2 regions of the Serratia sp. OS31 genome follow, and region 2 is predicted to be linked to the other one. Evidence: predicted binding sites of a transcription regulator. Region 2 holds the regulator's gene; the other holds the start of a gene.
What was found. Region 2 encodes sigma-54, which starts transcription at its own class of promoters, with help from an activator protein. Its sites were predicted from a motif close to GTTGGCACANNTTTCGCTNT; they were not measured.

Region 1 (11,838 bases), on a different contig from region 2:
GCAAACATATCCTTTTCGGCCTGAAACGATAAAGTTTGCGCTGTACAGCCGCGGGCACCAGGGATAGCGTCCCAACCTGCCGGTAAATTGACGTGAGGCACACCGGTCCTCGGATAGGCATAGACGACCGTACGCCCCGGCAAGACTGACAGGTCGACCCTCTCACCAAACGTGGAGTGAAAACGCAGGGCCGGCATTGGCATGCCAACCAGATGATCGGCCGCACCGTCATCCAAGGGGCATGGCAGGTCGTCTGGCAAGAACCCGGGATTGTCCAAGTGATGTATATTCGCCATGCTCTGGCTCCCTATTCAAATAAAAATACTTCCTCATAGTCGGCGAAGCGTTAACGCTTACTTTTTCATCACCGTGGCAAAAGCGTCAGAAAACTCAACCTTATCCCCTTGATTTACCCTACTGAAATCAAGATCCCAGCAGGAATCAAACAGAACTATGACAGTTGACCCCATAGTGAAATAGCCTATCTCGGCACCTTTTTTATAAAACAGACAGTCATTATAAAAAGACTCATGGGTGTAGAGACGGTTATAGTTGACCTTTCCTCCCCAGGCCGTGACTATCCCCCCTACCATAAATGCGCCTACAAAAATAACGGCCATCCTGCCATATTCCGTCATAAACTCACAAATCAGCCGTTCGTTGCCAACATATAACTCTTTATCATTTTTTACATTTTTCTCCCTGACCGATTTAAAATCTCCGGGACAATAAATGGTATTAATCAAGAAACCGTCGAACGGCATATGCACCCTGTGATAATCCTCCGGTGCCAGGTATATATTCGCGAAACTGCCGCCATTGTAGCCCTGCGTCATTTCATTGTTAAAACCAAAAAGCCTGAAGAGGGAATACTCAACTCCCTTGGCTTGCAGTAACGTATTCTCTTTTATCTCGCCCAGGGCCCCCATACGCCCGTCGCAAGACATACAAAGCTCCTTTGAGTTCAATAAATTGACTTTACTCTTTGTTTCCTCGCTGAGCTCTCTGCAAAAAAAGTTCTGGAAGCTGCTGTAGTCCCTGATGTTTTTCTTCTGATATCTTGACAGATCGATTGACTTTGCCTTGCACAGGATGAAAATAAAAAAATAGTGAACGTTAAAAAAACTGGCCTCACTGAGGTGCCGCCCAATAGTGAAGAATGCCGTACGTAACAGCGATAAAAAATCAACGCGTCCTTTCATTTTAACCTTTTCTGCCATGCAGCCTTGGCGACCAGTCTTCAACAGTCCCAGTGAGCAATCTTTTCATAAATAGTTTCCGCCAAGAGGCAACCAAGGGTAATTCCAACATACTGGTCAGGGTTTCTTCATCAAGAGATTTGGTAAAAATAACTTTCATTATCTCCTGCAAACTCCATTTATCATTGGTCCTGTTAATCAAGGTAATTTCATCGCCCAGACCGACATTTCCTTGCTGAATCACCCTGAAATACCAACCTGTGCGGTAGTTAATTTGTAGCATTTCCGAAAAATAGGGAATGTCGAATCTGTCATTTAACTTCCAACAGGGTAATCGACCTTGTGAAACCTCCACTACCGCCGTCCCTATACTAAAAATATCGCCGACAAAGACCTGGCTTTCATCCAAACCGAGCGTACTAAAATTCTCGCCAAATGCGCCGGCATTCTCGAAAAAAGGACAGTCGGGAAATTCTGCCTTCCACTTTTTATAATGTTCCAATGGATAAACGTGTATCGCCTTTTCCGGTCCACCATGTACCTTCAGGTCGCCGATCTCATCACCCTCAATGCCTTCATAACCTACTGAAACCAGATGATTAACCTCTTTTTTGAATATGCCGGTAAAGCTGTCAGGACGAGTGAAAGGAACCACTTTTCCTACGTAAACAGAATTCACTATTCCTTTCATCGCTATCTCTCATAATTACGTATTAATACAAACAAATAAAACAAACAGTACAAACCAAGGCCATTATAGAAAAAGCACTTGATAATGCAATTAATATAAGGTCAATAAAAACAATGCATTACTTAAAAATGGGAAATATCGTTAAAAAAGAAAAAGGGCGATGTCTCCATCGCCCTTTCTGCATCATCATTATTTTTCGAGTTATTTAGCGCACTGCCCTTCTTCAAGGCTTATTGGTTGTAGGCACTCTCACCATGGCTGTTGACGTCCAGACCTTCGCGCTCCTGCTCTTCCGGTACGCGCAGCCCGACGATAGCACCTGCCACTTTGAAGGCAATGAAGGCGGCCACTCCGGACCACACCAGCGTGATCACCACGCTCAACAGCTGGATCCATACCTGATGCCCCATGGTAACGCCTTCCGCGTACCCGGTTCCGCCCAGCGAGGCGGAGGTGAACACGCCGGTCAGCAAGCAGCCGACGATGCCGCACACGCCATGCACGCCGAACACATCGCAGGTGTCGTCCACTTTCAGCCATTTCTTCAGCGTGACCACGCCCCACAGACCGGCAATACCGCCGACCAGGCCGATAATCAACGCCCCGCCAACCCCTACGGTACCCGCAGCCGGCGTGATGGCAACCAACCCGGCGATACAGCCGGAACAGGCACCCAGCAGAGAAGGTTTACCGCGCACAATCCACTCGGCAAAAGTCCACGAAAGAATAGCGCCAGCGGTCGCCACTACGGTGTTCAGGAAAGCCAGGGCCGCAATGCCGTTAGCCGCGCTGGCGGAACCGGCGTTAAAGCCGAACCAGCCGATATACAGGATGGAAGCGCCGGTAAATACCATCGGCAGGTTATGCGGTTTGAAAGCTTCCTTACCGAAACCGGCACGCTTGCCCAGCAGATAAGCGCCAACCAGGCCGGCACTTGCCGCATTGATATGCACCACGGTGCCGCCGGCAAAGTCCAGCGCGCCATCAGCGGCCAGGAAGCCACCTCCCCACACCATGTGGGCAATCGGCAGGTAGGAAATGGTGAACCAGATAGCGGCGAAGATCACCACCGCCGAGAAACGGATGCGTTCGGCAAAGCCCCCCACCACCAGCGCAACGGTGATACAAGCGAATGAACACTGGAACGCCACGTGGATCATCTGGCTAAAGGTTCCGGTAACGCTGTCGATACCTATGCCTTTCAGCATTGCCGTCTGGAAACCGCCGAAGAAGGCATTGCCTTCGCTGAAGGCCAGGCTGTAGCCGTAAAGGACCCACAACACGCACACCAAAGCAAAGGTGACGGTGACCTGGGTCAACATGGAGAGCACGTTTTTGGAACGCAGCAAACCACCGTAAAACAGAGCGACACCCGGCAAGGTCATGAACAGCACCAAAGCGGTGCAAATCATCATGAAGGCGTTGTCAGCCTTGTCTGCGACCGCCGGAGCGGCCAGGGCCAAAGAAGGAACCATGGTTACCGTACTCAGGCCCAACATGGATAAAAGTTTTTTCATTATCAATCCATCCCCATTACTTTACTGAGCCTGTGATTACAGTGCTGCTTCGTCTGTTTCGCCGGTGCGAATGCGAATGACACGTTGCAATTCGGCAACGAAAATTTTGCCGTCACCGATTTTGCCGGTGTAGGCCGCTTTGCTAATCACATCAACCACTTCATCCAACTGATCGTCGGCGATGGCGATGTCGATTTTTACTTTAGGTAAGAAGTTGACGCTGTATTCGGCTCCACGATAGAGCTCAGCGTGTCCCTTTTGGCGACCAAAGCCTTTTACTTCGCTTACGGTCAGCCCCTGAATGCCTACAGAGGATAGGGCTTCACGCACGTCCTCCAGCTTGAATGGTTTAATCACCACGGTCACCAGCTTCATATTGCCCCTCCACGAATTAAGCCCAAACTCACCCCGGTACGAGACTTATAAAGCAAAGGCTATGCCACAAATGGTTTTGTACGCAGATTCAGCAAATTAACCGGCAGGATAGGGATCTGACATGCAGCGATCGGCTGGGAACGCGCGAACATCTGATGAACTGATTAAATATTGCGCACTATTTTGGTGCGTGACGCGTCGAAAAAGTGCAGTGAAAGGGATTTAAAAAGGATCTGTGCCTGTTTGTGGTGCGTGGCGCTCAAGAAATAAGGGGGCCGTGGCCCCCTGAGATCATGCGGTTGGTATTTCTTCGCGACTGGCAGCGGCCAATTCTTCGCCCACCAGTTGCAGCTGGTACATCTGGAAGTAACGCCCCTGCTGAGCCAACAGTTGCTGATGATTGCCCTGCTCGACAGCCTGGCCCCGATGCAGAACCAGAATAGAGTCGGCATCCACAATGGTCGACAATCGGTGAGCGATCACCACCAGCGTGGTATGTTCACGGATCAGGCGCAGTGCACGCTGAATCGCTTGTTCGGTGCCTGAATCGATGTTGGCGGTCGCTTCGTCGAGGATCAGGATTTGTGGCGCCTGCACCAACACCCTGGCCATCGCCAAGAGCTGTTTCTGCCCCACCGACAGGTTGTTCCCCTGCTCGCCCAGCCGGGTGTGAATACCCTGCGGGAAACCACGTACCAGCTCAGCCAATTGCACCGTTTCCAGCGCCTGCCACACTGTCTCTTCACTGATGTTACGGCCCAGCGTCACGTTGGCCAGCACCGATTCGGCGATCACCACCGGATCCTGCTGCACCATTGCCACCCCCTGCCGCAACGTGCGATGCGACAGGCTGGCCAACGGACGACCATCAAGACGGACTTCGCCCTGGTTGACCGGGTAATATCCCATCAGCAGGTTGGCCAGCGTGCTCTTGCCGCTGCCGGTATGGCCCACCAGCGCCACAAACCCCCGCGACGGCACCGACAGCGAAATATGCTGCAGCACCTTTTTGTCATCGCGGTAGGCAAAGCTCAGGTCTTCAATATCGATGCGGCCACTCTCCAGCGGGCGATCGTCCGTTCCATAGCTCTGTTGACGGCGATCCATCAGTTCGAAAATACGCTCGCCGGCCACCACCGCCTGCTGCAGAATCGACTGCTGCGACGTCAGTTCGATCAACGGCTCATTCAAACGCCCAAGGTAGTTGATAAAAGCATAGAGCACGCCCACGCCAATGGTGCCCTCGCCGCTGAAGCCGAACAGCATCAGCAGGCCGCACAGCACCAACGCCGAAAACAGGCTGAGCAGCGGACGCAGCAGGAAACCATCCAGCCGCAGAGTCTGCATACGTGCAGTGTAGTGCGAACGGCTGGCGGCACTCATGCGTTCGCCAAAGCGGATCTGCTGGCGGAACTGCTGGATCACGCCCATGCCGTTGATCACTTCGTTAAAGCCGTCGTTGATGTCTGCCAGATAGCTGCGTACCCGACGCACAATCGGGATGCTGTAGTATTGGTAAATGCCCATCACCACAAACACCGCCGGGAAGATGCAGACTGCCACCAGCGCCATGCGCCAGTCCAGGCTGAACATCGCCACCAGCATGGCGCCAATCAGCGCAGCGCTTTTCAGTACGGTGGACACTACCATGACGTACAGGTCTTTAATCACCTCGGTGTCATTGGTCACTCGCGAGATCAACTGCCCCACCGGTTGCGTATCAAAGGCGCTAAGCGGCTGACGCAACGCGGCGTCCATCACGTCGGTACGCAGGCGTTGAACCACTCCGACCGCGGCCTGGTTGAACAACAACGCTTGAAAATAGTGCAGCGCCGCCGCCAACAGCTCCAGCAGAACATAGGCCGCCGCCAGTCCGCAGACAATCATCAGCGGTAACTGGCCTTTAGCGACGTAGTTATCGATAAAATAACTGACCAGGATCGGCCCGGCGACTTCCGCCGCTGCCGCAACCCACAGCATCAACACCGCCAGGCCCAAAGGTTTGCGGTACGGCGATCCATAAGCCAGCAACCGTTTCAACGTCGGCCACAGCTTTTGCATCTTATTCATTGGCTAGCATCTCCTCGCCGCTTTCCGGTGCCTCATCCAGCGCCGCTTCCAATTGCTGATAGCGGTACATATCGCGGTACCAGCCCGGTTGAGCCGCCAGAGACGCATGTTCGCCACGCTGAGCCACGCCGCCGTGTTGTATCACCAGAATTTCGCTGGCTTCGGTCAACGCCGAAAGCCGGTGCGCGCTGATAATCACCGTCCGGTTTTGCCCCCAACTGCGCAGGTTGTGCAGGATCTGATGTTCGGTTCGACCATCTACCGCCGACAACGCATCGTCGAGGATCAGGATTTCTGCATCCAGTAACAATGCACGGGCAATAGAAATACGCTGTTTCTGGCCGCCGGACAGCATCACGCCACGCTCGCCCACTTCGGTTTCATAGCCTTGCGGCAGGCGCATAATGTCTTCATGCACGCTGGCCAACTGGGCCGCACGCTCAATCTGTTCCTGCGTCGCCCCCGGATTCCCCAGCGCAATATTGTTGGCCACGCTGTCCGAGAACAAGAATGGCGTCTGGCTAACCACAGACAGTCGCGAGCGCCAGTCGTCGAGCTTCACCTGGGTCAGCGGCAGTCCCTGATAGCTGATCTGGCCATCATCCACATCAAACTGGCGCTGGATCAACGACAGCAACGTCGACTTACCGGCACCGGTTGGGCCGCACAGGCCGAGCATCTGGCCCGGCTCCAGCTTCAACGTGACATCGTGCAGCGCCGGGTGGTGATTGCCAGGATAGTGGAAGGATCGGATATCGACGGCCAGGCTGCCACGCCCCGCCGGCAATGGATGCTCGCCGTCGGTCACTGCCGGCGCTTCCTCCAGCAAGCTGCGAATGCGACCGTATGCCGCACTGCCGCGCTCAACAATGTTGAACATCCAGGCCAGCGCCAGCATCGGCCAAATCATCAGGCCGAGGTACATTACAAAGCTGGTCAGTTGCCCAAGCGTCAGGGTGCCATTGACCACCATCCAGCTGCCACCGCCAATAGCCAACAGATTGGCGGTACCGATAGCGATATAAATCGTCGGGTCGAAACGCGCATCCACCCGCGCTACGTGCATATTTTTGGCACCGGTTTGGGCGGCCACTTCGGCAAATTGATTGGATTGGTGATCCTCCAGACCAAACGCCTTGATCATGCGGATGCTGGTCATGCTTTCCTGCGCCTGATCGTTCAGGCTGGAGAACGCCGCCTGTGCCGATTTAAAGCGCTGATGCAACTGATCGCCGTAATACTTGATAACGATCGCCATGATAGGCATAGGGATCAACGACAGCAGGGTCAGCTGCCAGCTAATTTGGGTGCTCATCACCACCAGCACCGCCAAGCCCATCACCAGCGAATCGACCAGTGTCAGCACCCCTTCACCGGCAGCGAAAACGACCCGATCGACATCGTTGGTGGCGCGAGCCATCAGATCGCCGGTACGGTGGCGCAGATAAAAAGCCGGGTTCTGGCGGCTGAGCTGGCGATAGAAATTTTCACGCAGTTCGACAGCAAGCTGATAAGACGCGCCAAACAGCAACACTCGCCATACGTAGCGCAGCAGGTACACCACTACGGCTGTGCCGAGCATCAGCCCCAACCATGCCATCAGCACGCCGCCGGACATCTGTTTTTCGGTAATCCCGTCGACAATGATCCCCACCAGCTTGGGTGGCAACAGCTGCAGAATGGCAATGATGATCAGCAGCACCACTGCCCCCAGGTAGCGGCGCCACTCGCGGCGGAAGTACCAGCCGATTTGAGTAAATAATCTCACGCAGTTTTATTCCAGGATGTAGATGTAATAGTTTTTTCTCTCGATCTGCCTCAGCAGAGTAGGATACCACCGTTACTTTGCCAGTTTGGTGAACTTTTCACTCAGGAACCGGCAGGGCGGTGGTGTATTTGATTTTTTCCATCGCGAAGCTGGAAGTGACGTCAATCAACCCCGGAACCCCGTTCACCAGTCGCTTGTAAAAGCTGTCGTAGCTCTTCATATCCGCCACTTCCACCTGCATCAGGTAATCGTACTCCCCCGCCATGCGGTAAAATGCCAGCACCTCCGGCATCTGCTTGGTCAGTTGCACGAACTTCTGATACCACTCGCTGCTGTGCTGCTGGGTTTTGATCAGCACAAATGCCGTCAGGCCCAACCCGAGCTTTTCATTATCCAGCAGCGCGACCCGCCCACGGATATAACCTTCTTCTTCCAGCCGCTTCAGCCTTTTCCAGCAAGGCGTCGACGTCAGATTGACCGCATCGGCCAGCGCCTGCAGCGGCTGGGTGCAGTCCTGTTGCAGCATGCACAGTAATTTACGGTCTGTTTTATCTAACATATCGTCAACCAGGAGAAAATTTTTCTCTCATTAAGCGATTAAACAGGAAAAATGGCAATCCTTTTTTCCCGGCGGCAGGCTATATTATGCAGCAAATAAGCCCCCTATTCTGAGACCAGACGATGACAAACTCTTGGGTAAAATATGCTATCGGTGAAATAGAAGCGGATTTCCAACGCTCCGCCGACACGCACCTGATCCGCCTGAACCTGCCTGAATTTCCCGGCGTCTGTTTGTACCTGAAGGATGAAAGCACTCATCCTACCGGCAGCCTGAAACATCGGCTGGCACGCTCGCTGTTTCTTTATGGCCTGTGTAACGGCTGGATCACCGAGAACACCACGATTATCGAGGCGTCTTCGGGCAGCACCGCCGTGTCCGAAGCTTACTTCGCCCGGCTGATTGGCCTGCCGTTCATTGCCGTGATGCCTTCCTGCACGGCACGCCGCAAGGTTGAGCAAATTGCGTTTTACGGCGGCCGCTGCCATTTCGTCGATCACGCGGCGCAGATTTACGCGGTTTCCGAACAGTTGGCGCAAGAACTGAATGGCCACTATATGGATCAGTTCACCTACGCCGAACGCGCCACCGACTGGCGCGGCAATAATAACATCGCCGACAGCATCTTCCGCCAGATGTCACGCGAACCCTTCCCGATCCCGAAACATATCGTGATGAGCGCGGGCACCGGCGGGACCTCCGCAACGCTGGGACGCTATATTCGCTATCAGGGGCACGACACGCATCTGACGGTCGTCGATCCGGAGAACTCGGTATTCTATGATTGTTTCCACCAGCGCGATCGTACCCTGATCGGCAGCTGCGGCAGCAGAATCGAAGGTATCGGCCGCCCGCGCGCCGAACCCTCGTTTATCCCGTCGGTGGTCGACAGCATGTTGCGCGTTCCGGACGCGGCCAGCGTTGCTACCATTCATTGGCTGGAAACGGTGCTGGGCCGTAAAGTGGGCGCCTCCACCGGCACTAACGTGTGGGGGGCGCTGCAATTGGCGAAGCAGATGCGGGAAAACGGCGAGCAGGGTTCTATCGTCACCCTACTGTGCGACAGCGGTGAGCGCTATCTGGATACCTACTACAACCCTGAATGGGTGAGAAACAATATCGGCGATCTGACCCCGTATCTGGCGCAACTGGCAGACTTGTGATCGCGCCCGTCAGGCGAAAAAAAGCCGGGTAAGTCATACCCGGCCGGCTGCCAATAAAGCCTCATAATTCGGGGGAATAGGTGAGGTAAGGTGAACGCAGCCAATGTTGCAAATAGTGGGCCACCGCCTGCTGTTCGCAGTGGCCGATAACCTGTAGTTGTGGCAGTGAAGACTTCAGTTGCGGCAGGGCATTGCCCATCACCACGCCGTGCCCTACCGTCGCCAGCATTTCCTTGTCGTTCATGGCATCGCCAAACGCCATGCAGTCCGCCATCTTCAGTCCCAGATGGCGGCTCAACGTATCCAGCGCGGTGCCCTTGTTACACCCCATCGGCAACACCTCCAGGCATTCGTAGGCAGAGAAACAGAGATCAACGCGTGTTCCAAACTGTTCTCGTAGCTGAATCTGCAGCTTAAGCAGTTCCACATGTGGTCCAACAAAGCACACCTTGCTGTTGCCGAATGCCGGTAAACGACGCACTTCGGTAAGCTGATAACGGAAGCCGCTCAGATGGTGAGCCCGCAACATTTCTTCCGGTACCGCGAACTCGGTCATCCAGCCTTCGTCACGGAAGACGTGCATACTGGCAACCGTGCGCCAATGGGTGTGCAGCACCTCTTCGGCAATGTCGGCTGGCAAATCGGTGGCGTGAAGCTGTTGCCCCTGATAATCGTAAACCCTCGTACCGTTGCCGGTAATCAAATAGCCCTGCAGGCCCAGCTGCGCCATGATCGGCTGCGCGTCCAGGTAGTGACGCCCGGTAGCGAAGGTGACAACCATCTGCCGTTCAACCAGTTGCTTTAGCACCGCCAGAGTTTCCGGCCCGACCCGGTGATCCGGTGTCAACAATGTGCCATCCATATCAAAAGCCGCCAGGCGATACATAAAGACCTCATGAATGTGAACGCGATTACAGTCCCTGCAGTATGAGATGGTATTTGCGGAAGTAATAGTGAACAATTCTGGAAAACTGTTCCGGATTTCCATCATGCGCCTGACCCATCGTCTCAGCCAGTATCAACGCCTGTATCAACAGCTCGGCGCTGCGCCGGTGGCCATCACCATCGGCGAACTGGCAGCCCTGTTCTATTGCAGCGAACGCCATGCCCGCACGCTGGTACAACAGTTGCAGGATCAGGGCTGGCTAAGCTGGCAGTCACAGCCCGGTCGCGGCAAGCGGGCACGCCTGCAGTGCTTGAAAACCCCAGACGAGCTGCGCGCCGCCCACTTGCAACGCTTGCTGCATGACGGCGATCACCAGGGCGCGTTGGAAATGGCGCAGCTGGCGCCGCAGCATTTGCAGGAGTTGCTCAGCCCGCATCTCGGCGGCCAGTGGCAGGCAGGTAGCCCGACGCTACGTATCCCCTATTACCGTACGCTGGAATCTCTGGATCCACTGACCCTGACCGGCCGCGCTGAACAACATTTGGTTGCCACCCTGCATGCCGGCCTGACACGCTTCATTACCGGCAATCCTGAACCACAATCCGATCTGGCCCATCACTGGCAAATCAGCCATGACGGCCTGCGCTGGCAGTTCTTCCTGCGTAGCCAATTGCGCTGGCATAACGGTGAAATGCTGACCGGCCAGCAGCTGTTGCAAACGCTGGAAAAGCTGCAACGACACCCTCGCAGCCGCCCCAGCCTGGCCAACGTTACGGTCATCAGCCTGCCGCATGCACTGTGCCTGCAGTTTGATTTACAGCATCCCGACTACTGGTTGGCACATCGACTGGCAGAGTTACCCTGCCTGCTGACCCACCCGGAAGCCGCAGGCATTGGCGCTGGCCCTTTCAAACTGACGCTGAACGAGGCGCATCTGGTACGGCTGGAACAGCACCCGTTTTACCATTTGCAGCATCCTTATCTTGAGAGCATCGAGTATTGGATCACCCCGGAGCTGCAGGTCGACGCAGCTTACACCAGTTGCCAGCACCCGGTGCGCATAACCATCGGCCGGCAGGAAGAGATGGCGCTGGCACGGCCGGTGCAACGCAGCATGAGCCTGGGCTGGTGCTATCTGGCCGTGAATTTGAAACACGGCGTGCTCAACGAAGCCCAGGGCCAAAAACTGTTGATGTTGATCCAGCAATCTGGCCTGTTGGCCAATCTGCCGGTACCGAACAGCGTCATCACCCCCAGCCACGAAATGCTGCCTGGCTGGGCCATCCCTCGGCATCAGGTCGATGATGAGATAGCCCTTCCCGCCAAATTGACGCTGCTTTATCGGCCACCGGTAGAACTGGAAACGGTCACAGTAGCTCTGCAACAACTGCTGGCGCGCCACGGCTGCGAGCTGGAACTGCGTTATTACGCGGGGAAACGCTGGCAAAGCGCCGAACAAATCGAGCAGGCCGACCTGCTGCTGGCGGATAACCTGATCGGTGAGTCACCGGAAGCGACGCTGGAAAGCTGGCTGCGGCAAGATACGCTGTGGCGAGGTATTCTGCCCGACGATCGCTGGCGACATCAGCAGCAGACGCTGCAGCAGATCC
Region 2 (11,838 bases):
TACGACGTTTTCTTAAACTAAAGAAAAAGCCCCTGTTGTACAGGGGCTTTCTGGGGAGAAAACGTCTTCATCCAGTCGAAAATCGGGCTAACCAGCGGTATCGACAGGCATTATTGCTTGCAGATTGTACAATGCGATCAGCGTTTTCAGGCGATCGCCGGCGCCAGAAATTTTTAACTCCACGCCATGTTGGCGCTGCTGTTCGCGCAGATGCACCAGCAGTGCCAGCCCGGACGAGTCCACCCGCTGCAGTTGAGTCACGTCGATAGCGGTTTTATCCGCCAGCAACGTTTCCCGCTGTTCCCACAGCGGCAGCAGCGTTTCCCGATCCAGTGCACCGCGCAGGATCAGGGTCTGTTGCTGCGATTCAAAGCTGAGTGCCGCTGACATCAGTTTTTCTGATCCAGCGTAATCGGCTGAGCCGCCGCCGCTTGCAGTTGCTTGGTCAGGCCGTCGATCCCCTGGGTACGCAGCGTAGAAGCCCACTCGTTCTGCTTGGTGGTAATCATGCTGACGCCTTCGGCGATCATGTCATAGGCCTGCCAGTGACCGGTTTTGGTGTTTTTGCGCCACTGGAAGTCCAGACGCACCGGCGGACGACCGCCGTTGTCGATGATGGTCACGCGGATCGCCACAATGCTGGCGTCGCCCAGCGGCTTCTCGGGTTCAATCTGATAAGTTTGGCCGTGGTACATCGCCAGCGCCTGGCCGTAAGCCTGTTCCAGATAGGACTGGAATGCGGTGAAGTAGGCTTCACGCTGCGCCGGCGTCGCTTCTTTGTAAAAACGGCCCAGCACCAGCGCACCGGCATATTTGACCTGCACAAACGGCATCAGCTCCTGATGCACCACGGAACGCAGGTAGTTCGGGTCCTGCTTGATCTTCGGCTGCTCGGTTTTCAGACGGGTGAAGGTCTTCTCAGCCGCGTCTTGCATCAGGCTGTAAGGATTGGTCTGATCGACCGCATTCGCCAGCGGTGCGACCACCAGCAGGGCAACCATAAGTAAACGTTTAAACATGCAGGTTTCCTCTCTTAATGAATAGGGGCAGCGGCTTGCGGGGCAGCGCCGGCAGCCGGCTGAGCAGCCGCGTCTCCCGTTTTGGCTGCATCATCCTGACCGCCGCTCTTATACAGGAACTGGCCGATCAGATCTTCCAGAACCATGGCTGATTTGGTGTCCTGAATAGTACCGCCGTCTTTCAAAATGGCCGTGCCCATGTCCGGATCTTCAAAACCGACGTTCAGCGCCAGATATTGCTCCCCCAGCAGGCCGGAGGTGCGGATAGCCAGCGAGCTGGTGTCCGGGATCTGGTCGTATTTATCCTGGATATCCAGGGCTACGCGCGGCGTATAGGTTTTAGGATCGAGCGTGATATCAGCCACTCGGCCAATCATCACACCGCCGATTTTCACCGGAGAACGCGCTTTCAGACCGCCGATGTTATCGAAGGTCGCATAGATGCGGTATGTCGGCTCGTTACCGATCGACTTAATGTTCGCCACTTGCAGGCACAGAAACACGATGGCGCACAGCGCAATCAGCATAAATGCCCCAACCCAGATTTCACTCTTCTTCGTTTGCATCGAATCAATTCCCAAACATCAGTGCTGTCAGCACGAAATCCAATCCCAACACCGCCAGTGACGAATGTACCACGGTACGGGTCGTTGCCCGGCTTATCCCTTCAGAGGTCGGTACGGCATCATACCCGTTGAAGATGGCAATCCAGGTCACGGTGATGGCAAATACCACGCTCTTGATCAGGCAATTGAGCAGGTCTTTTTTCCACTCAACGGCGCCCTGCATGGCCGACCAGAAGAAGCCGCTGTCAATGCCCTTCCAGTCTACGCCAACCACCGAGCCGCCCCAGATGCCGATAGCGACAAAAATCATCGTCAGCAATGGCATGCTGATCAAACCGGCCCAGAAGCGCGGCGCAACGATACGCCGCAGCGGATCGACGGCCATCATTTCCAGACTGGAGATTTGTTCCGTTGCCTTCATCAGGCCAATTTCGGCCGTCAATGCAGAGCCGGCACGTCCGGCAAACAGCAGCGCGGTGACCACCGGGCCCAGTTCACGCAGCAGCGATAACGCCACCATCATGCCCAGGCTGGCTTCGGCGCTGTAAGTGGTGAGCACCAGATAGCCCTGCAACCCCAGCACCATACCGATAAACAACCCGGAAACCACGATGATCAGCAGCGACTGCACGCCAACGCTGTGCAACTGCTTGAGCAACAGTGGCCACTGCCTGCGCGGCTCAGGCCGCCCGACCAGCGCGTTGAACAGCATCAACCCGGCGCGCCCAAAGCTGGCGCTGGTGTTGATGCCACGGCGTCCTAACGACGCTAACGCCCGTAATAACATCAGCTTATTTACTCCCTAAACCTAACAGCTCGGCCTGGTAATCGCCGGCCGGATAACGGAAGGGTACCGGCCCATCGGCAATACCATCCAGGAACTGGCGCACGCGTGCATCAGGATTGTTCTGTAATTGCTGCGCCGTGCCTTCGGCTATCACCCGATGATCGGCCACAATGTAAGCGTAGTCGGCGATGCTCAGCACTTCCGGCACGTCATGCGAAACCACGATGCAGGTGATGCCCAGCGCGTGATTCAGCTCATCGATCAGCTTGACCAGCACGCCCATGGTGATGGGATCCTGGCCGACGAAAGGCTCGTCGAACATGATCATCTCCGGATCGAGCGCAATCGCACGCGCCAGCGCAGCTCGCCGCGCCATGCCGCCTGACAATTCATTCGGCATCAGATCGGCCGCTCCCCGCAGCCCCACCGCTTCCAGCTTCATCATCACCGTGCTGCGCAGAATGGGCTCCGGCAAACGGCTATGTTCCCGCAGCGGGTAAGCCACGTTTTCGAACACCGTCAGATCGGTAAACAGCGCGCCAGACTGAAACAGCATGCTCATTTTCTTGCGCGCTTCATACAGTTGATGGCGAGACAACGCGGGAATGTTATCGCCATCAAACCAGATTTCACCGCTGTCCGGTGCCAGCTGACCGCCGATCAGACGCAGCAGCGTCGTTTTGCCAATACCGGACGGCCCCATGATCGCCGTGACCTTGCCACGGGGAACCGTCAGGTTGATATCTTCGAATATCAGTCGATCGCCGCGCGAGAACGTCATGTCGCGAACTTCGACCAGATTCTCTGCCTTCTGGTGCATGTTAATTGATCCTTTACGGGTCATTTTTGCCAAATCTACCCACGATGTTAAAGCAACGGGCGCAATGCGTCTCATCTTTACAAAAACTTACCGCCATTTCGCTACCAATGGTGCCATAGGTTTTACTTTTACGCGCCACCCGGTCAAAATTGGCGCCATAACGAAAAAAAACGAAAGTGTTCATATATTAGCCGGGAAAACCCGTTGCTGCGGTTTTAACCTGCGCAACGGAGGGCAAAGCAAGATAGCCGAATTACGGCTTTTAACCAACGAACCGGGATGATACCCAACAAAGGACCCTGCATGTTTCTCGCGATAGCTTTATTAATCGTTGGTTTATTTTTACTGGTATATGGTGCAGACCGCTTAGTTTACGGTGCTGCGGTAATTTCCCGTTCACTCGGCGTGCCACCGCTGATTATCGGTATGACCATCGTCGGCATCGGCACTTCACTGCCGGAGCTGTTTGTGTCGACCACTGCGGCATTGAACGGGCAAATCGATATGGCCGTGGGGAACGTATTAGGTTCCAACATCACGAATATTTTGCTGATCCTCGGCGTTGCCGCGCTGATACACCCGCTGGCGGCGCGATCCGAAGTGTTGCGGCGCGAACTGCCGCTGATGTTGGCGGTCACAGTATTGTGCGGTTTCGTGCTGATGGACGGCACGCTGAGCCGGCAGGATGGCGTGCTGCTGTTGGCCGCCGCCGCGATATTTATTCTGTTGATGTTGAAAATTGCCCGGTTGGCGCAGCGTGAAGGCAGCGACAGCCTGACCGTGGAGCAACTCGCCGAACTGCCGCAGGACAGCAGCAACACCGTGGCGGTGTTGTGGCTGGTGCTGGCGTTTATCATTCTGCCGCTGTCTTCCAAAATGGTGGTCGATAACGCCACGGTCATCGCGCACTATTTCGGTATGAGTGAGTTGGTGGTGGGCCTGACCGTCATTGCCATCGGCACCAGCCTGCCGGAGCTGGCCACGTCGATCGCCGGCGCACTCAAGGGCGAAGATGATATGGCGATTGGCAATATCATCGGCTCCAACATTTTCAACACGGTGATCGTGCTGGGCGTGCCCGCCCTGCTGTCTCCGGGGACCGTCGATGGTGCCGCCTTCCATCGCGATTACTGGGTCATGCTGGCCGTCAGCATTGTGCTCAGCGCCCTGTGCATCGGGCGCAAACATCGCATCGGTCATCTGGCCGGCGCTCTGTTATTATGTGGTTTTATTGCGTACCTTGCGGTGCTGTTTTTTAACCCTTTCAATTCATTTAGCTATAGCCTCTAGCTTTCAAGTTGCAGCCAGGCGACAAACTCACTCATCCCCAGGTGCCTGCTCAGGTAAGTCACCGGGATGAGTGGATACGGCGCTGTAATTTGAGAGATGACGGGTATGACCGATGGGAATGAGCATGTCGAACATTCAGTTGCAACCGGGCTTTGATTTTCAGCAGGCAGGCAAAGAAGTGCTGCAGATTGAGCGTGACGGGCTGGCCCAGCTCGATCAATACATCAATGCAGACTTTACCCGCGCCTGCGAGTTGATCGCCGAATGCAGCGGCAAAGTGGTTGTGATGGGCATGGGTAAATCCGGGCACATCGGCTGCAAGATTGCCGCCACCTTCGCCAGCACCGGAACGCCGTCGTTCTTTGTTCATCCGGCCGAGGCCAGCCATGGCGATCTCGGCATGGTCACCGCACAGGATATCGTGCTCGCCATTTCCAATTCGGGTGAGTCCAACGAAATACAGGCGCTGATCCCGGTGTTGAAACGTCAGCGTATCCCGCTGATCTGCATGACCAACAACCCGGAAAGTTCGATGGGCAAGGCGGCGGATATTCACCTGTGCATCAAGGTGCCACAGGAAGCCTGCCCACTCGGCCTGGCGCCGACCACCAGCACCACCGCCACGTTGGTGATGGGCGATGCGTTGGCCGTCGCACTGTTAAAAGCTCGCGGTTTCACGCCGGAAGATTTTGCGTTATCGCACCCAGGGGGCGCTCTGGGCCGCCGCCTGCTGCTGCGCGTATGCGACATCATGCACAGCGGCGATGAAATTCCTCACGTCAGCGCCGATGCATCGCTGCGCGACGCGCTGCTGGAAATTACCCGAAAAAATCTGGGCATGACGGTTATCTGCGATGATTTGATGAAAATTGCCGGTATCTTCACCGACGGTGACCTGCGCCGGATTTTCGATATGGGCATCAATCTCAACGAGGCCCGCATTGTCGATGTCATGACGCTCGGCGGCGTGCGGGTACGCCCGAACCTGCTGGCGGTCGACGCGCTGAATCTGATGCAGCAACGTCACATCACCGCACTGCTGGTTGCCGATGGCGACCAATTGCTGGGTGTGGTACATATGCATGACATGCTGCGCGCCGGCGTCGTTTAACTATGGAAGAGAACTCAATGAGTCTGGTTGAAACCTGCTACGGGCCTGTAGAGCAAGAGGTCATGGCGCGTGCCGGCAAAATCCGCCTGCTGATTTGTGATGTCGACGGCGTGCTGTCAGACGGCCTGATTTTCATGGGCAACAATGGCGAAGAATTAAAAGCGTTTAACGTACGCGACGGTTACGGCATCCGCTGCCTGAAAACCTCGGATATCGAAGTGGCAATCATTACCGGTCGCTCCGCCAAGCTGTTGGAAGACCGGGCTAAAACGCTCGGCATCACGCACCTTTATCAAGGGCAATCCGATAAGCTTTTGGCCTTCCGCGAACTGTTGGATACACTGTCGCTGACGGCAGATCAGGTCGCCTATATCGGCGACGACCTGATCGACTGGCCGGTGATGGCGCAGGTTGGCCTGGCGGTCGCGGTGGCAGATGCGCACCCGCTGCTGACGCCACGGGCCCATTATGTTACCCGCATTGCCGGCGGCCGCGGTGCGGTACGTGAGCTGTGCGACATTATTCTTTTGGCTCAAAACAAGCTGGAAGACGCCAAAGGGCTATCGATATGAGTAAAACCAAACTTTGGATCACCGTGCTGCTGGCGGTGATCGCACTGGCGCTGATTGGCTGGAACATGACGGATTTCAGTGATGATACGGCTCCGGGGCCGGTGAACAGCCAGGACCCGACTTATCAGAGCCAGCATACGGTCACCATAGTGTACAATCCGACCGGCAAGCTGAGTTACAAGCTGGTGGCGGAAGACGTGAAGTACTATACAGCCGATGAATTAAGCTGGTTCACCCAACCGGTGATGACGCTGTTTGATGAAAACGCGGTGGCCACCTGGTCAGTTCGCGCCGACCGCGCCAAACTGACTAAAGACCGGATGCTGTATCTTTACGGCCACGTCGAGGTGAACAGCCTGACCACCACGTCGCAGCTGGAAAAAATTAAAACAGACAATGCTCAGGTGAACCTGGTGACCCAGGATGTGGCTTCGGATGACGAAGTGACGCTCTACGGGACGAACTTCACCTCTAACGGCATGAAAATGCGTGGGAACCTGCGGGCCAAGACCGCTGAGCTGATTGATAAGGTTAAGACCAACTATGAAATTCAAAACCAACAAACCAAGCCGTAATCTGTTAATCGGCAGCTTGATTTTGGCCGCCAGCGCCCCCGCATGGGCGCTGAAGTCCGACTCCAATCAGCCGGTGAGCATCGACTCGCTGAAACAGTCTCTGGACATGCAGAGCAACGTCAGCACCTTTACTGATAACGTGGTGATCAAACAAGGCACCATCGATATCAAAGCGGACAAAGTCGTGGTCACCCGCCCGGGCGGCGATCAGAACAAAACTTATATTGAAGCCTTTGGCAACCCGGTCACCTTCTATCAGATGCAAGACAGCGGCAAGCCGGTGAAAGGCCATGCTCAGAAGGTGCGTTACGATGTGGCGTCTCAGTTGGTGACCCTGACCGGGAACGCCTATCTGGAACAGCTCGACAGCAACGTCAAGGGCGATCGCATCACCTACCTGGTGCAACAGCAGCAAATGCAGGCGTTTAGCGATAAAGGCAAACGCGTGACTACGGTTCTGGTACCGTCGCAGTTGCAAGACAAAAACGGGCAAAACAAGAGTAACTAATCACTTATGGCTACACTCATCGCAGAAAACCTGGCGAAAGCCTACAAGGGCCGCAAAGTCGTTGAAGACGTCAGCCTGAAAGTGAAATCCGGCGAAATCGTCGGCCTGCTGGGGCCAAACGGCGCCGGCAAGACCACCACTTTCTACATGGTGGTCGGTATCGTTCAGCGTGACGCCGGGCGTATCGTGATTGACGAAGAAGACATCAGCCTGCTGCCGCTGCACGCCCGTGCGCGTCGTGGCATCGGCTATCTGCCGCAGGAAGCCTCGATCTTCCGCCGTCTGAGCGTTTACGACAACCTGATGGCAGTGCTGGAGATCCGTGACGATCTCAGCAGCGAACAGCGGGCGGACCGTGCGGTAGAGCTGATGGAAGAGTTCCATATCTCCCACCTGCGCGACAACCTGGGCCAGGCGCTGTCCGGTGGCGAACGTCGCCGCGTGGAGATCGCCCGTGCGCTGGCGGCTAACCCGAAATTCATCCTGCTGGATGAACCCTTCGCCGGGGTTGACCCGATTTCCGTTATCGACATTAAAAAAATTATCGAGCACTTGCGTGACAGCGGCCTGGGCGTGCTGATCACCGACCACAACGTGCGCGAAACGCTGGACGTGTGTGAACGCGCCTATATCGTCAGCCAGGGCAAACTGATTGCTCACGGCACGCCTGATGCTATTCTGGCCGATGAGCAGGTAAAACGCGTTTATCTGGGCGAAGAATTCCGCCTCTGAGTGCCGGCGCGTCCTGATGGACGACTGTTAACGGAAGTAGACTGAAGAATATGAAGCAAGGTTTGCAACTCAGGTTTAGCCAACAACTGGCCATGACCCCCCAGCTCCAGCAGGCCATACGCCTGCTGCAGTTGTCCACGCTTGAGCTCCAGCAGGAGATACAGCTGGCGTTAGAGAGCAATCCACTGCTTGAACAAACCGATTTGCACGAAGAAATCGACGCTAAAGAGACCACCGAAACCGAAGGTTTGGACACCCGGGAGGCGCTGGAGCAAAAGGACATGCCCGAAGAGCTGCCGCTGGACGCCACCTGGGACGAGATCTATACCGCCGGCACTCCGTCAGGGACCCGCACCGATTACAGTGACGATGAACTGCCGGTGTATCAGGGCGAAACCACCCAAACCCTGCAGGATTACCTGATGTGGCAGGTGGATCTGACGCCGTTTTCCGATACCGATGCCGCCATCGCCACCTCAATCGTCGACGCCGTCGATGACACCGGCTATCTCACCGTGCCGCTGGAAGACATTCTGGAGAGCATCGGTGACGAGAATGTGACAATGGACGAAGTCGAAGCGGTATTGAAGCGCGTGCAGCGGTTTGATCCGGTTGGCGTCGCGGCGCGCGACCTGCGCGATTGTCTGCTGGTCCAGCTTTCCCAGTATGCCAAAGACACCCCTTACCTCGCAGAAGCACGCCTGATCATCAGCGAACATCTGGACCTGTTGGCGAACCACGACTTTCGCAGCCTGATGCGAACAACGCGCTCAAAAGAAGATACACTGAAAGAAGCGATGCTGCTGATCCAGTCACTCGATCCGCGTCCAGGCCAGTCGATCAACACCGGCGAATCTGAGTACGTGATCCCGGACGTGCTGGTACGCAAAGTGCAGGATGTGTGGACGGTCGAGCTCAACAGCGACAGCATCCCAAGGCTGAAGATAAACCAGCAGTATGCCGCACTGGGCAACACTGCGCGTAACGACAGCGACGGTCAGTACATCCGCAGCAATCTGCAGGAAGCGAAATGGCTGATCAAGAGCCTGGAAAGCCGCAACGACACCCTGCTGAAAGTTTCGCGCTGCATCGTCGAGCAGCAGCAGGCGTTCTTTGAGCAAGGCGCGGAATTTATGAAGCCCATGGTGCTGGCGGATATCGCTCAGGCCGTGGAGATGCATGAATCGACAATTTCACGCGTGACCACGCAGAAGTTTTTGCACAGTCCGCGCGGCATTTTCGAATTGAAGTATTTCTTCTCAAGCCACGTGAATACCGACAGCGGAGGCGAAGCTTCCTCTACGGCGATCCGCGCGGTGGTGAAGAAATTGATTGCGGCGGAAAACCCCGCCAAACCGCTCAGCGACAGCAAGCTGGCCACCCTGCTCTCCGATCAGGGGATCATCGTGGCACGGCGTACCGTCGCCAAGTACCGAGAGTCTTTGTCCATCCCGCCGTCCAACCAGCGTAAACAGTTGGTTTGACCTCTATTGAGAAGGAAGACACTATGCAGCTCAACATTACCGGACACCACATCGAAATCACCGAACCCTTGCGTGAGTTCGTGAACACCAAGTTCGCCAAACTCGAACAGTATTTTGACCGCATAAATCAGGTGTATGTCGTGCTTAGTGTGGAAAAAGTGCAGCAGATTGCGGAAGCGACGGTGCACGTGAATGGAGGCGAGTTGCACGCCACCTCGGAAGACGAGAACATGTATGCGGCAATTGATACCCTGATCGACAAACTGGCGCGTCAATTGAACAAACATAAAGACAAACTGAAACAACACTGACATTCTGGGCCGTTTCCGTCAGCGGGTACGGCTCAAACGTAGCCTCGGCCATCGGCGCGTTACCTGTTTGGGTACGCGCCGATAAGCCATCAGGGTTAAACAAGGCGAAAAATCACCTCACAAGCCTGCTTGCTGGTGTGGTTTTAAGTGAAGATGAGATGAACAACGAAACAATGCAGTTAAGCTCGGTATTAAATATCGAGTGCACCAGAAGCTCTGTACATTGCACCAGCAAGAAGCGGGCTTTGGAAATTATTAGCGAACTGGCCGCCAAACAGCTCAACCTGTCACCCCAGGTGGTGTTTGACGCGGTTCTCACCCGCGAGCGCATGGGCAGCACCGGTATCGGCAACGGTATCGCCATTCCCCATGGCAAACTGGAAGAGGACACACTGCGGGCCGTTGGCGTGTTTATTCGTCTCGACCAACCTATCGCCTTCGACGCCATTGATAACCAGCCGGTCGATCTGCTGTTCGCCCTGCTGGTGCCGGCCGACCAATGTAAAACCCATTTGCATACCCTGTCTCTGGTCGCCAAGCGTCTGGCCGACAAAACAGTATGCCGTCGCCTGCGCGCGGCGCAAAGTGACGAAGAGCTTTACCAAATCATCACCGAGTAACGCCCGGCTGGCGTGACTTCCAGCCCGGATAACGATACTGTTTAGCCATGATGGATTCCGGTTCAGGCCGGAATAATAAAGTTTCTAACGGTGGCGATAGACGCCGCCGAGATGCCAGGGGGAGTTGCCACATGGTGCTGATGATTGTCAGCGGCCGTTCCGGTTCAGGGAAATCCGTCGCCTTGCGGGCGCTGGAAGACATGGGTTTTTACTGCGTTGATAACCTGCCCGTGGTACTGCTGCCGCAGCTTGCCAATACGCTGGCGGAACGCAACAGCTCCGCGGCGGTAAGCATCGACGTGCGTAACATGCCGGAATCGCCGGAAGTGTTTGAATATGCGATGACCCAACTGCCGGACAGCTTTTCGCCGCAGTTGCTGTTCCTCGACGCTGACCGTAACACACTGATCCGCCGTTACAGTGATACTCGCCGCTTACACCCGCTGTCCAGCAAGAACCTGTCGCTGGAAAGCGCCATCGACGAAGAAAGCGATCTGCTTGAGCCGCTGCGTTCACGGGCCGATCTGATCATCGACACCTCGGAAATGTCGGTGCATGAACTGGCCGAAATGCTGCGTACCCGTTTACTGGGCAAACGCGAGCGCGAACTGACCATGGTGTTTGAATCCTTCGGCTTTAAACACGGCATCCCGATCGACGCCGATTACGTGTTCGACGTGCGTTTCCTGCCGAACCCACACTGGGACCCTAAACTTCGCCCGATGACCGGCCTGGATAAACCCGTCGCCTCATTCCTCGATCGCCACACTGAAGTGCACAACTTTATCTACCAGACCCGCAGCTATCTGGAACAGTGGCTGCCGATGCTGGAAACCAACAACCGCAGCTACCTGACGGTGGCCATTGGCTGTACCGGCGGTAAGCACCGTTCAGTCTACGTGGCAGAACAGTTGGCCGACTACTTCCGCTCACGCGGCAAGAACGTGCAATCGCGCCACCGCACGCTGGAAAAACGTAAACAATGACGGTCAAGCAAACGGTTGAAATCAAAAACAAACTGGGCATGCACGCCCGCCCGGCGATGAAGCTGTTCGAGCTGGTGCAGAGTTTTGACGCCGAAGTGATGCTGCGTAACGACAGCGGCACCGAGGCCGAAGCCAGCAGCGTGATTGCGCTGCTGATGCTGGACTCCGCGCAGGGGCGCCATATCGAGGTGGAAGCCACCGGCCCGGATGAGGTAAAAGCGCTGGCCGCAGTGGTTGAGCTGATTAATTCCGGTTTTGACGAAGACTAGTTTCCACGCAGCGAAGAAGCCAGTATCAAGAACGCGCCCATCAAGGCGCGTTCAGACTGTTGACAAACATATAATGTTTGGCGGCAGACGTTAAAGGTTTTGAAAATAAATTAGGAAAATCAATTTATTGATTTTCGGCTGATAACACAAAGGGGGAAAAACCACGCTTTTATCCCCCTTTGTCAATA

Region 1: glnK (P-II family nitrogen regulator) is a predicted target of sigma-54. The motif match lies at 3,832-3,851, and genes of this name have one in related genera.

The regions. Positions count from the first base shown of each region.
Region 1 covers NZ_JACJFQ010000004.1:142,569-154,406, reverse strand. Annotated here, with positions in the region: gene H5P17_RS05715 (peroxiredoxin) at 1-296, opposite strand, end outside; gene asd (archaetidylserine decarboxylase) at 354-1,202, opposite strand; gene H5P17_RS05705 (MOSC domain-containing protein) at 1,204-1,890, opposite strand; gene amtB (ammonium transporter AmtB) at 2,121-3,407, opposite strand; gene glnK (P-II family nitrogen regulator) at 3,444-3,782, opposite strand; gene smdB (multidrug efflux ABC transporter permease/ATP-binding subunit SmdB) at 4,074-5,852, opposite strand; gene H5P17_RS05685 (SmdA family multidrug ABC transporter permease/ATP-binding protein) at 5,845-7,620, opposite strand; gene H5P17_RS05680 (Lrp/AsnC family transcriptional regulator) at 7,718-8,179, opposite strand; gene H5P17_RS05675 (PLP-dependent cysteine synthase family protein) at 8,302-9,342, shown strand; gene cof (HMP-PP phosphatase) at 9,404-10,228, opposite strand; gene H5P17_RS05665 (SgrR family transcriptional regulator) at 10,332-11,838, shown strand, end outside.
Region 2 covers NZ_JACJFQ010000006.1:118,429-130,266, forward strand. Annotated here, with positions in the region: gene mlaB (lipid asymmetry maintenance protein MlaB) at 88-390, opposite strand; gene mlaC (phospholipid-binding protein MlaC) at 390-1,019, opposite strand; gene mlaD (outer membrane lipid asymmetry maintenance protein MlaD) at 1,034-1,585, opposite strand; gene mlaE (lipid asymmetry maintenance ABC transporter permease subunit MlaE) at 1,590-2,372, opposite strand; gene mlaF (phospholipid ABC transporter ATP-binding protein MlaF) at 2,377-3,192, opposite strand; gene H5P17_RS07730 (hypothetical protein) at 3,191-3,475, shown strand; gene H5P17_RS07735 (calcium/sodium antiporter) at 3,496-4,482, shown strand; gene kdsD (arabinose-5-phosphate isomerase KdsD) at 4,607-5,593, shown strand; gene kdsC (3-deoxy-manno-octulosonate-8-phosphatase KdsC) at 5,611-6,165, shown strand; gene lptC (LPS export ABC transporter periplasmic protein LptC) at 6,162-6,740, shown strand; gene lptA (lipopolysaccharide ABC transporter substrate-binding protein LptA) at 6,709-7,248, shown strand; gene lptB (LPS export ABC transporter ATP-binding protein) at 7,255-7,980, shown strand; gene rpoN (RNA polymerase factor sigma-54) at 8,031-9,464, shown strand; gene hpf (ribosome hibernation promoting factor) at 9,488-9,775, shown strand; gene ptsN (PTS IIA-like nitrogen regulatory protein PtsN) at 9,934-10,395, shown strand; gene rapZ (RNase adapter RapZ) at 10,527-11,381, shown strand; gene npr (PTS phosphocarrier protein NPr) at 11,378-11,650, shown strand.